DNA from 4 places in the Oceanobacillus phoenicis genome. Region 3 is predicted to be linked to each of the others. Evidence: riboswitches for the same ligand, from Rfam matches in the RefSeq annotation. Region 3 holds a riboswitch; each other region holds the start of a gene.
What was found. Region 3 has a riboswitch for S-adenosylmethionine ahead of ABC346_RS10340 (methionine ABC transporter ATP-binding protein). Riboswitches for the same ligand answer to the same signal wherever they lie in the genome.

Region 1 (5,285 bases), 1.4 Mb from region 3:
AAAAGGAAGTTCGACGAATGTCGAAATACCCTTGAAAAGGGGCTCGCTAAGTTTCTATTTTTTTGTTCTAAACCTGAAAATAGACATCTAGAGAATATTGAGGAGGAGAAGAATATGAATAAAAAGAGGGTAGTTATAAAAATTGGAAGTAGCTCATTGACGAATGAAAAAGGGGAAATTGATCATAAGAAACTAGGAGATCATGTGAATGCGTTAGCTATGTTACATCAACATAATTTCGAAGTAATTTTAGTTTCCTCAGGGGCCGTTGCAGCTGGGTTTCGAAACCTTGGATATTCTTCTAGGCCGGTTACATTAAAAGGAAAGCAAGCATCTGCGGCAATTGGCCAAGGTCTACTCATTCATACTTATATGGATAAGTTTATGGAATACAATATTCGATCTGCTCAATTATTATTAACAAGGACTGATTTTTCGATTCAAAAACGTTATAAAAATGCTACATCTACTATGCTGGAATTATTAGAACGTGGGGTTATTCCGATTATTAATGAAAATGACACAGTTGCTGTTGATGAATTAACATTTGGTGATAATGATATGCTTTCTGCTTTAGTTAGTGGAGCTATTCATGCAGCTAAACTAATTATATTAACTGATATTGATGGAATTTATGATAAACATCCCGGTAAATTTATGAATGCTAAGCGGTACGATACAATTGATGTAATTACTGAAAAAATGATACAGGAAACGGATGTTTCTGGTTCGAAATTAGGTACTGGGGGTATGAAATCGAAATTGATGGCTGCAAAGGTTGCTACCTCTCTCGGAGTCCCTATTTTTATTGGTAAGGGCGAAGGAATATCTAAATTACTAGAAATAGTTAATGGAAATGGTGAGGGTACTTATGTCAAAAGTGTGCGAAATAAACAAATTCCTATTCGTAAGCAATGGATTTCTTTGCACTCCACTTTAGAAGGGAAACTGCTTATTGATGATGGAGCTACCCAAGCACTTATGTATAATGGAAGTAGTTTGTTGTCAGCCGGTGTAGTAAATGTTCAGGGAGATTTTGAACAAGGGGATGTAGTGGAAGTTTTTAATCGAAGTAATTTATTAGGAAGAGGACAAGTGAGTTGTTCATCAGAGGAACTCAAAGCAGCGAATACATTAAAAAATGCGAAACAGGTGACCCAACTTCCTGCTATTGAGGTTATTCACAGAGATTCGTGGGTTATGGTTGATCAATTGAAGGAGGAGTTACGATGAGTGAAGTGATAGAAAAAGCCAAGATAGCAAAACAAGCAAGTTATCAAATTGCACTAGCTACAACTGATGAAAAAAATGAAGCATTACAATTAATTTCCCAAGCAATTTTAGAAGAAACACATGAAATAATTGCCGCAAATGAATTAGATATAGAAGAAGGTAAGAAAAAAGGTTTATCTAATGCAGTTATTGATAGAATTAAATTAAATGAGGAAAGATTGCAAGATATAGCTGAAGCAATATTGCAGATAACTGTATTAACGGATCCTATTGGAGAAGCCCTAGAAATATTCGAGAAAGACAATGGATTATATATTACGAAGAAGCGGGTTCCGATTGGTGTTATTGGAATGGTTTATGAGGCTAGACCTAATGTCACTGTAGATGCAGCTTCTCTTGCAATAAAAACAGGAAACTCAGTAGTATTACGTGGTAGTTCTTCAGCTATACATTCTAATAAAGCACTTATTCATGTTATTCATGCGGCATTAGCTTCCAGCTCCTTACCAAAAGAAGCTGTACAATTAATAGAAGATACTAGAAGAGAAGTAGCAAATCAACTGTTTCAATTAAATGAATATCTAGATGTTTTAATTCCAAGGGGAGGAAAACAGTTAATTGATACAGTGGTAAAACAATCTACTGTACCTGTAATTGAAACTGGTGCAGGAAACTGCCACGTTTATCTAGATGAATCTGCTAAAGTAGAGATGGCAACGGAAATTGTATTGAATGCAAAATTACAGCGACCATCTGTATGTAATGCAATTGAGTCGTTAATCATTCATAACCAGTGGTTTGAAAAACATGGTTTCGAACTATTAAAAACATTGCAATCTCATGATGTAACCATTCACGGTGATTCATTCGTTATGGAAAAGCTTCCTACGGCTATAGGAGCAACCGAAAAAGATTGGGAAACAGAATATTTAGCCAGTGAAATAAGTGTAAAAATAGTTGATTCAGTATCAGAGGCGATCACCCACATCAATCGATACGGTACACGTCATTCAGAAGCGATTATAACTGAAAATAAGATTAATGCTGAACAGTTTCAACGTCAAGTTGATGCTGCAGCAGTTTATCATAATGCTTCAACCAGATTTACAGATGGGTTTGAATTCGGATACGGTGCAGAGATAGGAATTAGTACACAAAAATTACATGCTCGAGGTCCAATGGGGCTGGAAGCATTAACATCAACTAAATTTGTGATATCAGGAACAGGACAAATTCGTAATTAATTTATTAACTCCAAACTACTCTATTTTAACGGAAGTAGTTTGGAGTTATTTTAGTCATGTTTTATAAAGCTTATCCCCAAATCTCTTTGGAAAGCTCAACGATATAACGTAATTTTTTCCACTGGTCCTCTTCTGTTAATTTATTTCCTTGATGTGTCGATGCAAATCCACATTGAGGGCTAAGCGAGATTTGATCTAATGGAATATATTGTGAAGCATCCTTTATTTTCTTAATGATCTCATCTTTGTCTTCTAACACACCAAATTTAGAAGTGATTGCTCCAATGACTACCTGTGGTCCACCATTAGGAATATGAGCAAGAGGTTCAAAGCTGCCTGAACGATCATCATCATATTCTAGGAAAAATCCGTCCACTTTTTCATGAGCAAATAAGGTTGGTGCGATATGAGCATAACTGCCTTCAAATGCCCAAGTTGACCGATAGTTTCCTCTACATAAGTGTGTCGTTACGATTAAATCATCTGGCTTATTCTCGAGTACACTATTTACAACATGTAATGATAAATCAATCAACTCTTGACGAGATAAATCTTCTTCGAATGCTATTAACTCATCTACGTTCAAGCCGGCAATGTATACATCATCTAATTGCAGGTAACGACATCCAGCTTCGTAAAATGCTTGGATTGCATTACGATAAGCAATAATAATATCCTCTGCATAGGATTGGATATCTGGATAAACTTCTGGATTACGCGTTCCTTTGTGAAATAATTGATTTGGGCTAGGAATGGTTTGTTTTGCTACAGCACGATCCCCGACAATTTGTTTAAACTCAATGAAATCTTTGACAAATGAATGGTCTTTTGGAAAACTGATTTTTCCATTATTACGGATGTTATATCTCTCTGTTTCAATTCCTTTAAATAAGTAACCTTGTTCTGGAATATATCCTTCTATGCCATTTAATTCTTCTAAAAAGTCCGTGTGCCACCATAGTCTGCGGAACTCACCATCTGTAACAGCTTGTAAACCTATCTCAATTTGTTTGTCTACGATGCGCTTGATTTCTTCTGTTTGAATACCACGTAATTCTTCCGCTGAAATATTTCCATTCGTATAGTTTTTTCTTGCCTGAAGCAAACGTTCTGGTCGTAGCAAACTACCTACATGGTCTGCACGAAATGGTGCCTTAATAATTGTTTTTGTCAATTTTCCTTCCTTCTTTCTCCATTAGATTTTGGTTAGTCTTATAGAGTAGGGTCTTGCTCTATGAAACTAACATATGACAGTTCTGTACAGAGAATAGGGGAAAATAAATACCCCCTTCTACAAGTAAGAAGAGGGTACAGGAAACCGTACGATATACTCTTCTTATCTTCTAGCTTTTACGCTACTGGAATTGGCACAGTACTTAAATAAAGTCTGTTGCCGAGGCTTCCTTGGGCCAGTCCCTCCACCTCTCTGGATAAGAATTGTCATATTTAATTAATAGAAATTTTATAAGGTATTGAATATAATGTCAAGAGTTTTTTGAAAATTTATTCTGTATGTAAATGGTAGAGTAAAACATTTCAAGACTTAAGATATGGAGATAAACGGTTTGTAAATGTCCTAATCGCTTTAAGAGCTTTTAGGTCTTTGTGGTACTTACATTTAGTGGAAATACTTACCCGAACTAACGAATTTTCACTTAATATCATTTGAATCAATTTCATAATTAAAATATATGATTTAAAATCCGCATGTTGCGTTGTTTGATTTCCATTGCAGACGGCGCTTTCTGCAGGCACAGCTTCAACTAACTAGGAAAAGAAAACCCCTCTTCCTAGTGGATTTTCAGCTCGTGCTATTTCCGCAGGAGTCGCCGTCTTCCATTCTAATCAAAGCCAAGAATTACCTAATCCGAACATTATTATATAAAACACCAAATAATGTTCGTCTTCCAATAAAACTTAGCAATTATGAAATTGATTCATTTGTTTTGTAGCATATTAGTTCCTTTGCCTTTGCAATTCCATCTCGGAACGATAAAATAACAATAAGCTCATTTTACATTGATTGTGTTAGAAAGAGGTATTTCATGCTAAAGAAGATGACAGAAGATATATTTCAATTAGTAGTACGCTTTAAAGGTTCAATGGGGGAAGTAAATTGTTATTTAATAAAAGGTAAAAACGGATATACTGCCGTAGATACAGGTATTTATGATACGGAAACAAAAGAAACTTGGCAGAATGTTCTAGATAACTATCACATTGAAAAACTTATATTAACGCATACTCATGAAGACCATATAGGATTAGCAAAATGGTTTCAAGAGGAATATGCTGTCCCAGTTTTTGTATCGAAGCGAGGATATAAAGAAATGTTAAAGGGAAGAGATCGAAAAGCACATATGGATAGAATGAAATCACTAATTAAACGTCATGGTACACCACCATTACCGTTAAAAATAAAAGATTTTTCTTTTATTTATGATTTTGAGCCGGACGGATATTTTGATGATTTTGATCAAATTGTTTTAGGAAATCTTCCTTTTCAAGCAATTTGGACTCCTGGACATGCTCCCGATCACTATTGTTTTTATAATAAGCAAGAAGAAGTAATGATTGTAGGAGATCATGTGTTAGAACATCTGTCGCCAGTAATTGGCTTATGGATGGGAGAAGAGTTAAATCCATTAAAGGATTACTTACCATCTTTATTAGAACTACAGCAATATCCAAGCAGATTAGCATTACCAGGTCATGGGAAAGTGATGGGAGATCTGTCAGAACGAATAACGGGAACTTATAATTGACATCTCTTTCGTCTTGATGAACTCAAACAACTTCTATCGGATA
Region 2 (5,285 bases), 880 kb from region 3:
ACCAAAATGTGAAAACATTCACAAACTGGTAGTTACTATAGTATAAAGGTGCTATTATAAAAGTGTGATAAGGATATCCTATAAAACAATATGTGAAATGTTGAGCAACAATTATTAAATAATTTAATTCCAAATAGGGAGTGAAAAGGCAATGATGAATTTAATTAGAAATCATAAGGTAGCTGCAGGATTATGGACAATTATTCGAGTGTATATAGGTTATGTTTGGTTAACGAGTGGTCTAGGTAAAATAATGGGTGGAGAGTTTGATGCAAGTGGTTTCTTGCAAGGAGCTGTTGCTCAAACTGGTGGTGAGCAACCAACAGTCCAAGCTTGGTGGGGTACCTTTTTAGAAACTGTTGCCCTTCCCAATGCCGATTTATTTACAGTTTTAGTAATGTGGGGAGAAGTATTAGTAGGTATAGCATTAATTCTTGGTTTATTCACAAACTTCGCTGCTTTAATGGGTATTACCATGAACTTTGCATTCTTATTTAGTGGAACTGTCAGCACAAATGCACAGATGGTGTTACTAACAATCTTCATCATCGTTGCTGGAGCTAATGCTGGTAAATACGGTTTAGATCGCTGGGTAATGCCATATATGAAAAAAACTTGGGAAAGTAGAAAACAGAAACAAAATAAGACAACAGTAGCTGCTTAAAATAGGCATAAAAACTCCCAAACCATTGGTTTGGGAGTTTTTTTAAAAATAATGATGGATTTCATTTATTACATATTATGCCAAATTTCGTGTTTAAATTTAAGTCAAGTTGTGAATTATAGAAGTAAGTAATAATTATATATTCATTTCTTCAGCGAAAGGAGAAAACATAGTGAAAAAACAATGGGTATATGTATTGTCGTTTATGGTAATAACCCTGTTCTTGATGGCGTGTAACGATAATCAAACAGGGGAAGAAAATCAGGATAAGGGCGAGGAAGCAGTAGAATCGAATGCAACTGCAGAAGATGAAGTTTTAGTTTCACTAGAAAATAACGAAGGACAAGTTGTTGGAACAGCTACATTAACAGAAGGTGAAGAAGGAGTTCATATTTCATTAGAAGGTGAAAATTTACCAGCTGGAGAACATGGTTTTCATATTCATGAGGTAGGTAAATGTGAATTGCCAGATTTCGAATCAGCCGGATCACATTATAACCCAACAAATGCAAAGCACGGATTTAATCACCCAGAAGGGCCTCATGCTGGTGATTTAGAAAACATCACTGTTAATGAAGATGGAACAGTACAGGCAGAAGTTGATGCACCAATGGTGACTTTACAGGCTGATACGGAGAATACATTATATACAGAACAAGGAACATCATTAATGATTCATTCCGGTCCTGATGATTATGAGTCTCAACCATCAGGTGACTCGGGAGATCGGATTGCATGTGGTGTAATCGGAGAATAGAGATCTTTAAATCTTATTAAATTAAAAGGATTCTGGCTATCAAATTAATAGCCAGAATCCTTTTCTAGACTATTGGATGTTAATTTTTTCGTGATTTCGTTTTGCTGGATGGAGGTTGCCTAAGTGGCTACCATGAGAAAATAAATTATCTCTAAGCGTTGTTCCTTCATAATGATCGGGGACAAGCCCTCGCTTTCGTAATTCTGGTACAACTAAGTCAACAAAATCAATAAATGTAGCTGGAGTAACTGCGTAGGCAATGTTAAATCCATCAACACCAGCTTCATTTACCCACCTTTCCATTTCATCTACGATTTGTTCAGGTGTGCCAACTGCAGAAGCACCTAAACCACCAATCCCAATTACATCAATAATATCCTTAACCGTAGACGGGCGATCTGGATGAAGGTTAGAGAAGTTTTCAAGTGCTGAACGGATAGAGTCATTTTCAATATAATGTATTTCTTGATCAACATCAAAGTCAGAAACATCTAACCCGGTCCAACCCCCGAATAAGGATAAGGCACCTACTGGGCTAATGTACTTTTTGTAATCAAGATATTTTTCTTGGGCTTCTTTTTCAGTTCTACCAACAATGGGAGTGAACAACGTTAATATTTTTACTTCTTCTGTAGATCTACCCGTATCACGTATATCTTGATGTAATTTATCTACTGTTTGTTTTGTTGTTTCAATTGTTGAAGATCCAATAAATACAAGTTCGGCATGTTTACTTGCAAAATCTCTCCCTCTTGTAGAAGCTCCAGCTTGATACAGCACGGGTGTTCGTTGTGGAGAAGGCTCACATAAATGTGCACCTGGCACTTTATAATATTTTCCTTCATGTTGAATATCATGTACTTTTGAAGGATCTGTGTATATTCCTCTTTCCTTATCGACTAAAACAGCGTCATCCTCCCAACTTTGTTCCCATAATTTGTAACAAACATCTAGATATTCTTCTGCAATGTCATAACGTTCATCATGTTTAATTTGATCCTCTAATCCCATGTTTACTGCTGCACTCTTCAAGTAAGAGGTAACAATATTCCAGCCTATACGTCCTTTTGTTAAATGGTCAAGTGTGCTTATTTTTCTGGCAAAGGTGTAGGGATGTTCATGGGTCACAGAAGCGGTAATACCGAATCCAAGATGCTTTGTAACAGCTGCCATATATGGAACAATTAAGAAAGGATCATTGACAGGCGATTGTGCGCCGGTACGTACCGCATCGTCTCGAGATCCATTGTAAACATCATAAGTTCCTAGAACATCAGCGATAAAAATGGCATCAAATCTTCCCTTTTCTAATACTTTTGCTAGTTCGATCCAATATTCACTGTCTTTGTACATATGGGATTGGTCTTCTGGGTGTTGCCACAAGCCAGGAGACTGATGACCGGGAGTATTCATATCAAAAGCATTTAAAAAGATTCGTTTACTCATGTAAAACCTCCTTAATAAGTTGTTAAAGTTTGTGTTGATGTTCCTTCAACCATCTGAGCAAAATAGTCCACCTGTTTTTTTGTTCGTTGTAAAATATCATCATCAACAATAGGGATGTCGCGTTTTTTATCTATCTGATCATCTAAAAAGTATAACCCTTTTAGGTTATGTGCTTTTAAGGTTGCGAGTACAGGTTTTAACGTGTATTCAACCGCTAATAAGTGTGCAGGGCTGCCTCCAGTCATAATAGGTAAGACTGGGGTGTGTTTAAGTGCATCTTGTGGCAATATATCAATTAAAGCTTTCAATACACCTGAATATGCACCTTTATAAACAGGAGAGCCAACGATGACACCGTCTGCAGCTTGAATTTGTTGAGTTATATTCCTAATTGCTGCACTTTGGAAATTTCCTGTAAATAAATCTTCATAGGGTACATCCTTTACAGAAATATGGGATACAGAAAATTTCTGTTGACTTAATTGATCACCTAAATAATGTAATACCTTTTCTGACCTGGATAGTTCGGAGGGGCTGCCAGACAATGTCACAATGTTGTTCATTTTACCAATCTCCTTTGAAAATAAATTAGAATAAGAAAATCCGCGACGCTCTTATTAAATAAGAGCGTCGCGGATTTTTTCCGAATTTGAGCTCTTATCTTTCAAGAAAAACATCTTGCTGGAGGTAGCACCTTTCTAATGAAATTAGAGGTTGCTGAAGCTTCAACGGGCCAGATCCCTCGGCTTCTCTCGATAAGAAGTATTAATTTTTAATATATTCTAATATATTAATTCCGATAAGTCAACTATGTTTTAAAAGAAAATTTAATTGACAATTCTATCAGCTTGTATTATTATCGTGGCAATAAACTAAATTATAAAATATCTTATCCAGAGAGGTGGAGGGACATGGCCCGCAGAAGCCTCGGCAACAGGTTCTAACTTGAATACTGTGCCAAATCCATCAAGCATATTTGTGCTTGGTAGATAAGAGAAGTCGGTGACAGAGCTCTTTTCTTATCTTAGGGAAGAGTTTTTTAATACTTTTACAACTATAGACAATGGGGGATGAAAATGAAGTATGGATTTTGGTTACCGATTTTTGGTGGTTGGTTGCGTAATGTAGAAGATGAGCAGATGCCTCCTACGTTTGAGTATGCGAAAGAGGTGATTCAGCATGCTGAAGAATGGGGATATGATACGACATTAATTGCTGAGTTATATTTAAATGATATTAAAGGGATAGAAGCAAATTCCTTGGAAGCTTGGACAACAGCAGCCGGGTTAGCTGCAGTAACAAATAAAATTGAAATTATGACAGCGGTTAGGCCGATATATCACAATCCAGCAGTAATTGCGAAAATGGCTGCTAATATTGACCAATTAAGTGGAGGAAGGTTCACATTAAATGTTGTTTCCGGATGGTGGTCAGAAGAAGCAAAACAATATGGTGGAGACTTCACAGAACATGATGAGCGATACGATAGAACAATTGAATTTCTAGAGGTTTTAAAAGGGCTTTGGAAGGAAGAGACGTTCTCTTACCACGGGAAGTTTTATCAAATAGAGAATACGAAATTAGCACCAAAACCAATCCAACAACCGAATCCAATTCTATATGCTGGTGGAGAAAGTGAAAAAGGGAAACAGGTAATTTCTACTCTATGCGATGCGTATGTAATGCACGGAGGAACAGTAGATGAAATTCAAGATAAAATAGCTAATATGAAAAATCGGAGAAATATTCTCGACAAAGAAGCACTGCAATCATTTAGTATGGCTGCCTACGTGATATGTAGAGATTCGGAGGAAGAAGCCTTACAAGAGTTGGAAAGAATTACATCAATAAAAGATGAAAAGGGATATGTGGGAATGAAAGATTTCACTTCAAAATCCCAACTAGAACAACAAGTACAAATAAAAGATTATTCTGTTTCGAACAGAGGATTACGTCCGAATCTTGTAGGTACACCTGAACAAATTGCAAAAAGAATAATAGAATATGAGAAAGTTGGCTTGGATCAGCTACTACTACAATGCTCTCCTCAATTGGAAGAGTTAGAACGATTTGCTAAGCAAGTGATGCCGAAAGTAGAAGAATTAAGAAAGAAGACATCTACGTTACACTAAAGGAGACATGATGATGAGTAAAATTTATGTTTTGCATGAAAATATGGAATGGACGGAACACCTTATAAAACGATTTAATGAATTGGAACTTCCTTATGAAGATTGGTTACTTCAAGAAGGCCATATAGATCTACTTAATGAACCGCCAGAGGGAATATTTTATAATCGCATGAGCGCATCCTCTCATACAAGAGGAAATCGTTTTGCTCCAGAGTTTACAAATGCTGTATTAGCATGGCTAGAGTTTCATGGAAGAACGGTTATTAATGGTAGCCGTGCCTTACAA
Region 3 (5,285 bases):
ACGAAGCAGTACATATTGTAAATGAGACCCCATCTTCTGATCAGATTCAAAAGTGGATAAATATCAGTGAGCTTCCTGCAAAAAAATTTTTCAATACAAGTGGAAAAAAATATCGTGAACTTAATATAAAAGATAAAGTCAATCAGCTATCTGAAAAAGAGATAGCAGATTTATTAAGTTCAGATGGTATGTTAATTAAACGCCCGATTGTGACAGATGGGGATAACATAACAATTGGCTTTAAAGAAGAAGTATTTGAAAAGGTTTGGAAGTAATTTTAACTAGAAAAATGATAGTATAGATTGTATAGTTAAATTGGAATGATAATTTGGAGGGATTGTTTATGAGTTTGCCACAAGATCTATTGTATTCTAAAGAGCACGAATGGGTAAAACAAGAAGATGGAAAACTACGTATTGGAATTACAGATTTTGCTCAAGATGAATTGGGAGACATTGTGTTTGTTGAACTTCCTGAAATTGGAGAAGAGTTTAAAGCCGATGATCCTTTCGGAAGTGTAGAGTCTGTAAAGACAGTATCTGAGCTTTATGCTCCAGTGAGCGGAAAAGTAGTTGAGATCAACGATGAGTTGGAAGATAGCCCGGAGTATGTTAATGAATCTCCATACGAAAAAGCGTGGATGATTGTGATCGAACCATCTGATGAAAAGGAACTTGAAGAATTATTAACTGCAGAAAAATATGAGGCATTTATTCAAGACTAATTTTTAGGCTGACATTTACACGTTATTTGTGTATAGTCAGCCTTTGTTTTATCATATAATGATAATAAAACGAAATCTTTATTCATAAGGTTGTAATTACTACTTATTTTTGAATGAATTCTTCAGGGGAATAATGCCTAGGAATTCACCTTCCATTTACTTTACGTTTTTAAGAAGATGTAATCGAATTATTTAAATTTCTTTCCTGATAAATAAGCATGTTTCTTGCTTGCATAAGGAGTGCTATGCGATGATGACAAATGAATCTAATAAAGTAATTATTGTAGAAGGTTTGTCGGATAAGCGACAAATTGAAAAAATCATTGATGACAATGTTAAAATCGTTTGTACAAATGGAACTTTAGGTGTTGAAAAACTTGACGAACTATTAGAAACATATGATTTAGATGAAAAGGATGTTTATATATTAGTGGATGAGGACCCTTCAGGGATGAAACTAAGAAAACAATTGGCAAGGGAATTACCTCATGCAGAGCATATTTATGTTAGCAGTGAGTATCGTGAAGTTGCGGCTACACCAATGAAAATTTTAGCTAATGCTTTAATTGGTGCGCGGTTTTCTGTACATCCATCTTTTTTGTTATAAAGGAATGTAAGGTGATTAATTTATGAAGGAATGGAACCAACATATTGAACGAGGTGTGGTTTATATTTACACACCATTCTGTGGAACTTGTTCTGTTGCTAGGGCGATGTTAGAGAATATTGAACGGCTTCATCAACAAGACATTTTTCACGAAATGAATGCTTCTATTCATCCTGAGTATATGCAGGATAGCCAAATCGAAAGTGTACCATGCTTATTATTTGTGGAAAATGGAGAAGTTGTCGAAAAAATATATACGTTTTATTCAACTGCAAATATATATGATTATTTGATAAAATACCAACCAGAATTATTTTCAAATGCGACGTAATATATTGATTGACAGTCCTATAAGCGCATGCTAAGATAGGTACACTGAATTAATTAAAAATAACCATTAACAATATGATATCTCTTATCTAGAGCGGTGGAGGGACTGGCCCTGTGAAACCGCGGCAACCTTCATAATTAATGAAAGGTGCCAATTCCTGCAGAAAATGAAAGATGAGAGAACGTCAGACGATATACGATAAATACGTACGTCTTTCTGTTCTCTTAACAGAAAGGCGTTTTTATTTTGACGAAATGTGGGGAAACTAAACGAAATGGTTGTTGGAGAGTAAGAGGAGGAATAAACATTGATATCTATAGAAGGGTTAAGCAAAGTATTTTCACTAAATCAAAAAGACATCAAAGCTGTAGACTCATTGACCCTCAATATTGAAGATGGCGATATTTATGGCGTAATCGGTTATAGTGGAGCTGGTAAAAGTACGTTTGTACGTTTAATTAACCGACTAGAGGAACCTACATCTGGAAAAGTGACCATTGGGGATCAAGTAATCACGGAATTAAATAAAACAGACCTTCGTGTTGCACGACAAGATATAGGAATGATTTTTCAACATTTTAATTTATTGTGGTCACGCACAGTAGAAGATAATATTGGATTTCCTTTAGAAATTGCAGGTGTTGATAAGCAAGAAAGAAAACGTAGGGTAAACGAATTAATTGGTTTAGTTGGACTTGAAGGAAGAGAGAAATCTTATCCTTCACAATTAAGTGGCGGACAAAAACAGCGTGTTGGTATTGCAAGAGCGTTAGCGAATTCTCCGAAAGTATTATTATGTGATGAAGCCACTTCTGCTCTTGATCCGGAAACGACTAATCAGATTTTATCATTATTACAAGATATTAATGAAAAATTAAACTTAACGATAATTTTAATTACGCATGAAATGCATGTTATTCGTAAAATTTGTAATCGTGTAGCTGTTATGGAGGAAGGAAAAGTTGTAGAAGAAGGACAAGTCCTTGATGTATTTACAAATCCGAAGCAATCAGTGACGAGAAAGTTTGTTGAACAAGTTATGAGTTCTAATGAGGATAGTGATATGTCAACAATCGTTGAAAATTATCCTGATGGAGTTTTATATCGAATTCACTTCTTAGGAGAGACTACAAATCAAACCTTAATTAGTCAGATAGCTAAACAATTTTCTGTAGATTTAAATATTATCCAAGGAAATATTACACAGACACAAGCAGGCAGCTATGGAGCACTGGTAGTTCAAGTAACAGGAAATGACAGTGAAATTGAGCGAACTAGAAGTTTTATTGAAAGTCAAGAGTCTGTTGAATTGGAGGTAATTCAACATGCTAAATAGTTTATTTGAAGGAATAAAAATAGAAGATTTAATTGAAGCAACCTACGAGACCTTTTACATGACACTTATTTCAATGGTAGGAACCGCTATTTTTGGGATTTTACTTGGGTTACTATTATTCCTTACTTCAAAAGGAAATATATGGGAAAATCGAGTAGTGAATAATATTGTTGCCGCCTTTGTAAACATCTTCAGAGCTATACCATTTATTATATTAATTCTATTACTATTTCCGTTTACCGATTTTCTGATGGGGACGATTCGTGGTCCTAATGCTGCTTTACCAGCGCTAATTATTGGATCTGCTCCATTCTATGCACGATTAGTAGAAATTGCCCTTAATGAAGTAGATAAAGGTGTAGTGGAAGCTGCAAAAGCAATGGGAGCGAAGACAAGAACAATAATTTTCAAAGTGTTATTACCTGAATCAAAACCGGCACTTGTGTCTGGAATAACGGTTACAACAATTGCTTTGATAGGATATACAGCGATGGCTGGAGCAATTGGAGCAGGTGGCCTTGGAAACTATGCTTATTATTTTGGGTTCCAACGTCGTGACTTTGATGTTGTATTATGGTGTACGATTATTATCGTTCTTATCGTATTTATTTTCCAATTTATCGGGGATGCTATTACTAGAAAACTTGATAAACGTTAAAGTAGAATTCTCAAATAACTTCACTACTTGATGAAATTAATAAAATGTTAAAAGGAGAGAATACAGAGATGAAGAGATTATTATTATTGTTAACTATTGCAATTGTGGGGTTATTAGCAGCTTGTGGAACAAGTGATGAAGGTTCATCAGGTGATGAATCGTCTGATGAAACAACAGAAATTACGGTTGGTGCATCTAGTGTTCCACATGCGGAAGTTTTAGAAGAAGCAAAGCCATTATTAGAAGAGCAAGGTATTACATTAAATATTGAAGAGTACCAAGATTATATTTTACCTAATGATGATTTAGCTGATGAACGTATTGATGCAAACTATTTTCAGCATATTCCTTTTCTAGAACAAACCATTGCTGATACCGGCTATGAGATTGAATCTATTGGTGGCATTCATGTGGAACCAATGGGTGTATATTCTCAAAATATATCTAGTGTTGAAGAAATCACAGAAGGTACAGAAGTTATTTTAAGTAATTCGGTTGCTGAACATGGTCGTATTCTTTCTTTATTTGAAAAAGAAGGTTTAATTAAATTAGATGAAAGTGTAGAAAATTCTGCAGCTACGATTGATGATATCGCGGAAAACCCGAAAAATCTTCAATTTTCAGCTGAAACAGAACCAGGGTTCTTACCTGAATACTACCATAGTGAAGAAGATGCGTTAGTTGTTATTAATACGAACTATGCTATTGATACTGGATTAAATCCAACAGAAGATGCTTTATTTGTTGAAGATGAAGAATCGGACTATGTAAATGTGATTGCAGTTCGTTCTGAAGATAAGGATAATGAGGCATTAAAAGCATTAGTTGAAGTGTTACAATCAGAAGAAATTCAAAACTTTATCATTGAAAATTATGATGGAGCAGTGGTGCCAACACCAACTAACTAATGAAGTAAGTAATAGAGAGTAAAATGTAAGAATTGTATAGAAAACTCAGTTAAAGTGACTTATTCTAGAGAAATGAAGTTTTAATGAGAAATCAAGGTTTAAATCCATTTTGTACGGGAATAGTCCTTGTGTTAGCATTTTTAATGTTAACGAATAAGAAAGGATGATTTATTATTACCAGTGGAATGGATTTAAACTATACTTCGGAAATGGAAAAAGGACTGGGACAATCAAGAGGAATGAATTATGAGGAATATGGAAGAAGTTTAGAAAAACAAATTCATGTTGAAAAACTGAGAGATAAAGAATACCATGATGCCAAATCAGTGGCATCTGAAATGAATTCACAAATACCAAAATAAATTTTAAAGGCTGATGTCAATACGACATCAGTCTTTTATAATTATTACAGATAAATTTGATAATATGTTAAAATAAACTTAGATGTCCTTCTTAATGATTCAGTAAAATTTTCACCTATTTAATACTTATGAATAGCTATCAAACGTGTTAGAAATAACCGTTAACGACAAGATAGGTATAGCTTAAAAGAGTTGATAATTAATTTGAAATGCTTTAAGATTGTAATGAGAATAAATTGAGAATGGATATAAATTCATTTGATGAAAATAAAGTACTTGGAGGTATGTTTTATGTCAGGATCAGTTTTAGAAATCAAAAATCTTCATGTAAGCATTGAGGATAAAGAGATTTTAAAAGG
Region 4 (5,285 bases), 310 kb from region 3:
ATCCTTATTGCATCGTTGGCTGGAAATAGAAACCGAAGTTAAAGACACCTCAACAAGGGTGTCTTTTTTATATAAAGGGATTATTAACATTTAGGGAGCAACCATTGGCATTTATCTGTCGAAGGGTAAGGGGTTAATAAACAGAGCTGCGAGGTGCTGGTCTACTAAATATATAAAGAGTGTTAAATCATGGCTGGCAATAAGTCGAATGAAGATAAAGTTTCTACACTTGAATGTATGCAATGAGAAAAGTGTTTACTGAACAACAGTTTAAATTCGTTGATGGGTTAAGTTGTTGTAAGTGTAATGGCCCAGTTAATCATTCTTTTACCAAACCGGATGAGGAATTAAATAACAGACGTATGAAACATAAAAGTGGTAATGGTTCTATAATTATTCGACTTTTATGATTATTTTTATTTTTGTATTTGCTGTTAAGTTATAGTGCTTTTGGTCGATATAAAGTTCATAAATGCACAATTACTTATAGCAGGAGGTAACATCTTGAAGAAGATAAAAAGAACCAAGAAATCAATAAGTTTAAGAAATAGATTAATAATAGCGTTTCTTATCATATTATTAATCCCAAGTATTGCAATTGGAGCAACTTCATACCAAAGTGCAAAGAATAAGATTGAGGAAAGTATGTTAGACTCTTCCCAAAAGAGCGTAGAAATAATGAAACAAACAATTGATCAGTTTATGAATGACCAAATGGATAGTATCGAATACTTATCAACTGCAATTGATCCATCGGATATAGAAGATAATGCAGATGAAGCGACAGGAAGAATTTTAGAAAATATGCAAACTGCGAAAGATGTAGCTTTTGAACAAACATATGTAGGGACGGAAACGGGGGAGTTTATGAACTTTCCTACATCCTTTAAAAATCCGCCAGATTATGATCCAAGAGAGCGACCTTGGTATCAACAAGCGATGGACAATCAAGGAGAAGTAATTGTCACAACTCCTTATGTATCGGCTTCTTCTAATCAAGTGGTGGTGACTCTTGCCAAAACTACTTCGAATAATAATGGTGTGGTGGCAGTAAACCTTGAGCTGGCTAGTTTAACAGATATAATTAATTCAGTCACTATCGGAGAAGAAGGGTATTTGTTTCTCTTAGATGAAACACAAAATTATATTAGTCATCCCGATTATGAGGCTGGTGCTGAAGCAACCGAAGATTTTTTCACCAAACTATATGATTCAGAAAGTGGGAAGTTCAGCTATCTTTTTGAAGGTGACGAAAAACAATTAGCATTTGCTACAAGTGAGATTACAGGTTGGAAGATAGCGGGGGCTATGTTTAATAGTGAGATTTCATCTAATGTGAGTCCAATTTTAAACACGACAATATTTGTTATTACAATCGCATTAGTACTTGGTGGAGTATTAATTATATTTATTATTCGCTCCATTTCTAAACCGATTTATCACCTTGTAAGTGCAAGTAACACAATAAGTCATGGAGACCTAAGCGATGAGGTAAACTTATATAGAAATGATGAATTAGGTACACTTGCACAATCATTCAATAAAATGCGAGAAAACTTGAATGGAATTATACTGCAAGTAAGAGATAAATCTAATCATTTAGCGTCTTCTGCAGAACAATTGAATGCAAGTACAGAACAAAATACTTCAGCAACAGAACAAATTTCTTCATCTGTACAAGAAGTAGCTGAGGGGATGAGTAATCTAAATAACAATATAACGCAAAGTTCCAAATTAGCTAAGGAAATGACGGATTCTATTCATACTATTGAATCAAGTTCGAAAGAGGTTTCAAATACAGTTACCAATACCATATCAGCTGTTAATGAAGGAAATAAAGCACTGAATACGACAATAGGTCAAATGAAATTTATCAAAGAGAATACACATCAACTATCGAATAATATAGAAGGTTTAGGAAATCAATCAGAAGAAATTAGTAAAATTATTGATGTTATAACAGATATTTCCGAGCAAACAAACTTATTAGCCCTAAATGCTGCAATCGAAGCAGCAAGAGCTGGAGAGCATGGGAAAGGGTTTGCTGTTGTAGCTGATGAAGTAAGAAAACTTGCTGAGATGTCTTCTCAATCAGCAGAACAAATTAAGACAATGATTAGTGCAATTCAGTCGGAAACAGCCAATACAGTGAGTTCGATGAAAGCTGCAACAACAGAAGTTGAAAAAGGAATTACCATTGCACATAATGCGGATCAATCATTTTCTACAATTACTGGTTATGTTGACTCCATAACGAATCAAATTATGAGTGTAACTACTGAAGTTGAAGAAATTTCAACTGCAACTAAACAATTTACTTCTATATTTGAAGGGGTAGCTTCTATTGGTGATACAGTTTCAGATGAGGCGGAAAATGTTTCAGCATCCACACAAGAACAACTCGCTTCTATGGAAGAAATTACAAATTCAGCATCTGATTTAACACTTGTAGCTGAAGAATTACAACAGTTAGTAGAGAATTTTAAACTGTCTAAAAATTAAACAACACATCATAAAACACTAGCGCGAGGGGGGCTCTAAATTATGTTAAGAGCCTCATTCTCATTATAGCTATTATACTCATACGTTTTTCTACGAATTTGGAACCGAGGAAGTAATTGAAAGTTACTTAAAAGTATATAATCTCTTACAGCTAGATATAATTGACGATTAGTAATATGGTATGGTTAGTATCAATGGAACTTGGTTTAACTGTATCTCTTTAATCACTAGATAAAAATATATAATCATATTGACAAATCAGGATTATCAGATTATGATTATTCTTATTATTTTTAATTTAAAATTGAATAACTTATCCAGAGTGACGGAGGGATCAGGACCGATGATGTCACAGCAACCTACCTTTAAGGAGTGGTGCTTCTTCCTGCAGAATTTTTATTCTGAAAGATAAGGTGATGATATGTAAAAACCTTCTTTCGGAATGAAAGAAGGTTTTTTGATGGAGTGTGTTGTGGATGATCCAGTTGGAAAATATCGAGAAATACTATGAAACTAAAAAGAAAAGAGTAATTGGGGTAGATCAAGTTTCCCTTGATATCAATGAAGGGGAAATATATGGCATTGTTGGATATAGCGGTGCAGGTAAAAGTACGCTTTTACGGTGTATTAATGTACTGGAAAGACCAACAAAAGGTAGAGTGATTGTCGATGGCATTGACTTGTTAGATTTAAACAGTAAACAGTTACGCAAGGCAAGGCAATCCATGGGGATGATTTTTCAAGGATTCTATTTAGTATCTTCCAAAACAGTGGTGGAAAATGTCTCATTTGCACTAAAGGCAGCTGGGATTGGCAAGTTGGAGCGGAATAAGAGGACTCTGGAACTATTGAAATTAGTGGGAATAGAAGATAAAGCAAATCAATATCCTTCTCAATTAAGTGGTGGACAAAAGCAACGGGTTAGTATAGCAAGAGCACTTGCAAACAATCCAAAAGTGTTACTTTGTGATGAGGCGACATCGGCATTAGACCCTAGTACAACTAAATCAATCTTAAAACTTTTAAAGAGAATAAATGAAGAAATGGGTATCACTATTGTCATCATAACCCATGAGATGGAAGTAGTAAAAGAAATTTGTGATCGTTGCGCCGTGATGCAAGATGGTAAAGTCATTGAAAAAGGAAAGACATATGACATTTTTGCGAATCCAGTTGAGAGATTAACGAAAGATTTTATCCAGACAGTTCTAGATTTTCAATTACCGGAAGCTTTGTTAAAGCAATGCACTGGAACACTACTTAAACTTCAATTTCGTGGAGATATAGCTGCTGAATCAGTCGTATCTGATATGTTACAACAACATAAGATAAGCGGAAATATTCTTCACGGAAAAGTAGAATACATAAAAGATAAACCATTAGGTGTTTTCATTATGGAGGTAAACGGAGAATCCTCTGAAATAAGTAGTGCTATTGGTTACTTAGAAGAACGCTTGAAGCAAGTGGAGGTGATTCAATATGCATCTCGCTAGTATTTTTGATATACTTCCTGAGCTAAACCAAGCTTTCTTAGAGACCATGTTGATGGTTGGTCTTGGTTTACTTGTTGCATTAATTATTGGACTGCCTATTGGCATTCTATTATATGTCACAGACCAAGGTTTATTTTTAGAAAATAGACTAATTAAATCTACGTTAGGTATTGTCGTTAATTTAATTCGTTCGATTCCATTTATTATACTACTTGTATTTTTACTTCCATTTACAAAATGGTTAGTCGATACAACAACAGGTCCATTAGCAGCATCCGTATCATTATCTGTTGCAGCTATTCCTTTCTATGCAAGAATCGTAGAATCTGCTGCAAGAGAAATTGACCGTGGGGTGATTGAAGCTGCAATTGCAACAGGAGCATCGCCTTGGTTAATTATTAAAGATATTGTTTATCCAGAAGCAAAACCTGGTTTTATTAGTGGACTTACTATAACGGCAATCAGTTTAGTCGGATATTCAGCTATGGCTGGTACTGTTGGAGGAGGCGGTATCGGTGATTTAGCAATTCGGTATGGATATTATCGATATGATGATACCGTGATGTTTACAACAGTTATTGTTCTTATTGTACTAGTGCAATTCATTCAATATTTAGGTGATTTTATTGCAAAGAGTGTAAATAAAAGATAGAGAATGGAGAAGTGAATTAATATGAAGTGGAAATTATTCTTAGTCATTTTAGTTAGTGTTACAATATTGGCAGCCTGCGGTAGCGAAGAAGTTGAAGGTGGAGATGGGGAAAAGAAAACAATTGAATTTGGCGCAACTGTCGGCCCTTATAGTGATATGGTTATAGACGCAATTGCACCATTACTAGAAGAAATGGGTTATGAAGTGAATAATACAGAGTTTACGGATTACGTTCAACCGAATAATGCATTACATAATGGGGATATTGATGCTAATCTTTTTCAGCATAAAATTTATTATGAAGCATTCGCAGAGGAAAATGGAATGGATTTATCTGAAGTAATCATTGTACCTACTGCCCCTATGGGATTATATTCTAATTCCTTTGATAGTATTGAATCAATTGAAGATGGTAGTAAGATTACCATTGCGAATGATCCTACGAATCTAGCTAGAACATTAATCATGTTGGAGGATGCGGGTCTTATTGAAATTAGTGAAGAGGTAGATCCCTTAAAAGCATCGGCTAAAGATATTGTAGAGAACCCTAAAAATCTTGAGTTCCAAGAAGTAGAAGCTGCTCAATTACCACGATTAGTAGATTCTGAGGATGCATCAGCAGTACCAGGGAATTTTGC

Region 1: linked by a shared signal. The riboswitch ahead of ABC346_RS17335 (5-methyltetrahydropteroyltriglutamate--homocysteine S-methyltransferase) and the one ahead of ABC346_RS10340 (methionine ABC transporter ATP-binding protein) in region 3 are both predicted to bind S-adenosylmethionine.
Region 2: linked by a shared signal. The riboswitch ahead of ssuE (NADPH-dependent FMN reductase) and the one ahead of ABC346_RS10340 (methionine ABC transporter ATP-binding protein) in region 3 are both predicted to bind S-adenosylmethionine.
Region 4: linked by a shared signal. The riboswitch ahead of ABC346_RS11875 (methionine ABC transporter ATP-binding protein) and the one ahead of ABC346_RS10340 (methionine ABC transporter ATP-binding protein) in region 3 are both predicted to bind S-adenosylmethionine.

What each region holds. Positions count from the first base shown of each region.
Region 1 is NZ_JBDFME010000001.1:3,451,838-3,457,122, reverse strand. It holds gene proB (glutamate 5-kinase) at 115-1,233, shown strand; gene ABC346_RS17340 (glutamate-5-semialdehyde dehydrogenase) at 1,230-2,477, shown strand; gene ABC346_RS17335 (5-methyltetrahydropteroyltriglutamate--homocysteine S-methyltransferase) at 2,548-3,651, opposite strand; SAM riboswitch class I at 3,811-3,914, opposite strand; gene ABC346_RS17330 (MBL fold metallo-hydrolase) at 4,523-5,242, shown strand.
Region 2 is NZ_JBDFME010000001.1:1,209,906-1,215,190, forward strand. It holds gene ABC346_RS06420 (DoxX family protein) at 152-664, shown strand; gene ABC346_RS06425 (superoxide dismutase family protein) at 837-1,421, shown strand; gene ABC346_RS06430 (LLM class flavin-dependent oxidoreductase) at 1,491-2,867, opposite strand; gene ssuE (NADPH-dependent FMN reductase) at 2,879-3,430, opposite strand; SAM riboswitch class I at 3,522-3,629, opposite strand; SAM riboswitch class I at 3,754-3,863, shown strand; gene ABC346_RS06440 (LLM class flavin-dependent oxidoreductase) at 3,944-4,999, shown strand; gene ABC346_RS06445 (ATP-grasp domain-containing protein) at 5,013-5,285, shown strand, end outside.
Region 3 is NZ_JBDFME010000001.1:2,085,360-2,090,644, forward strand. It holds gene ABC346_RS10320 (arsenate reductase family protein) at 1-275, shown strand, start outside; gene gcvH (glycine cleavage system protein GcvH) at 344-724, shown strand; gene ABC346_RS10330 (toprim domain-containing protein) at 975-1,331, shown strand; gene ABC346_RS10335 (thioredoxin family protein) at 1,354-1,662, shown strand; SAM riboswitch class I at 1,744-1,842, shown strand; gene ABC346_RS10340 (methionine ABC transporter ATP-binding protein) at 1,970-2,998, shown strand; gene ABC346_RS10345 (methionine ABC transporter permease) at 2,988-3,656, shown strand; gene ABC346_RS10350 (MetQ/NlpA family ABC transporter substrate-binding protein) at 3,725-4,564, shown strand; gene ABC346_RS10355 (YuzK family famiily protein) at 4,750-4,926, shown strand; gene sufC (Fe-S cluster assembly ATPase SufC) at 5,218-5,285, shown strand, end outside.
Region 4 is NZ_JBDFME010000001.1:2,399,480-2,404,764, forward strand. It holds gene ABC346_RS11870 (methyl-accepting chemotaxis protein) at 505-2,502, shown strand; SAM riboswitch class I at 2,813-2,917, shown strand; gene ABC346_RS11875 (methionine ABC transporter ATP-binding protein) at 2,979-3,995, shown strand; gene ABC346_RS11880 (methionine ABC transporter permease) at 3,982-4,647, shown strand; gene ABC346_RS11885 (MetQ/NlpA family ABC transporter substrate-binding protein) at 4,669-5,285, shown strand, end outside.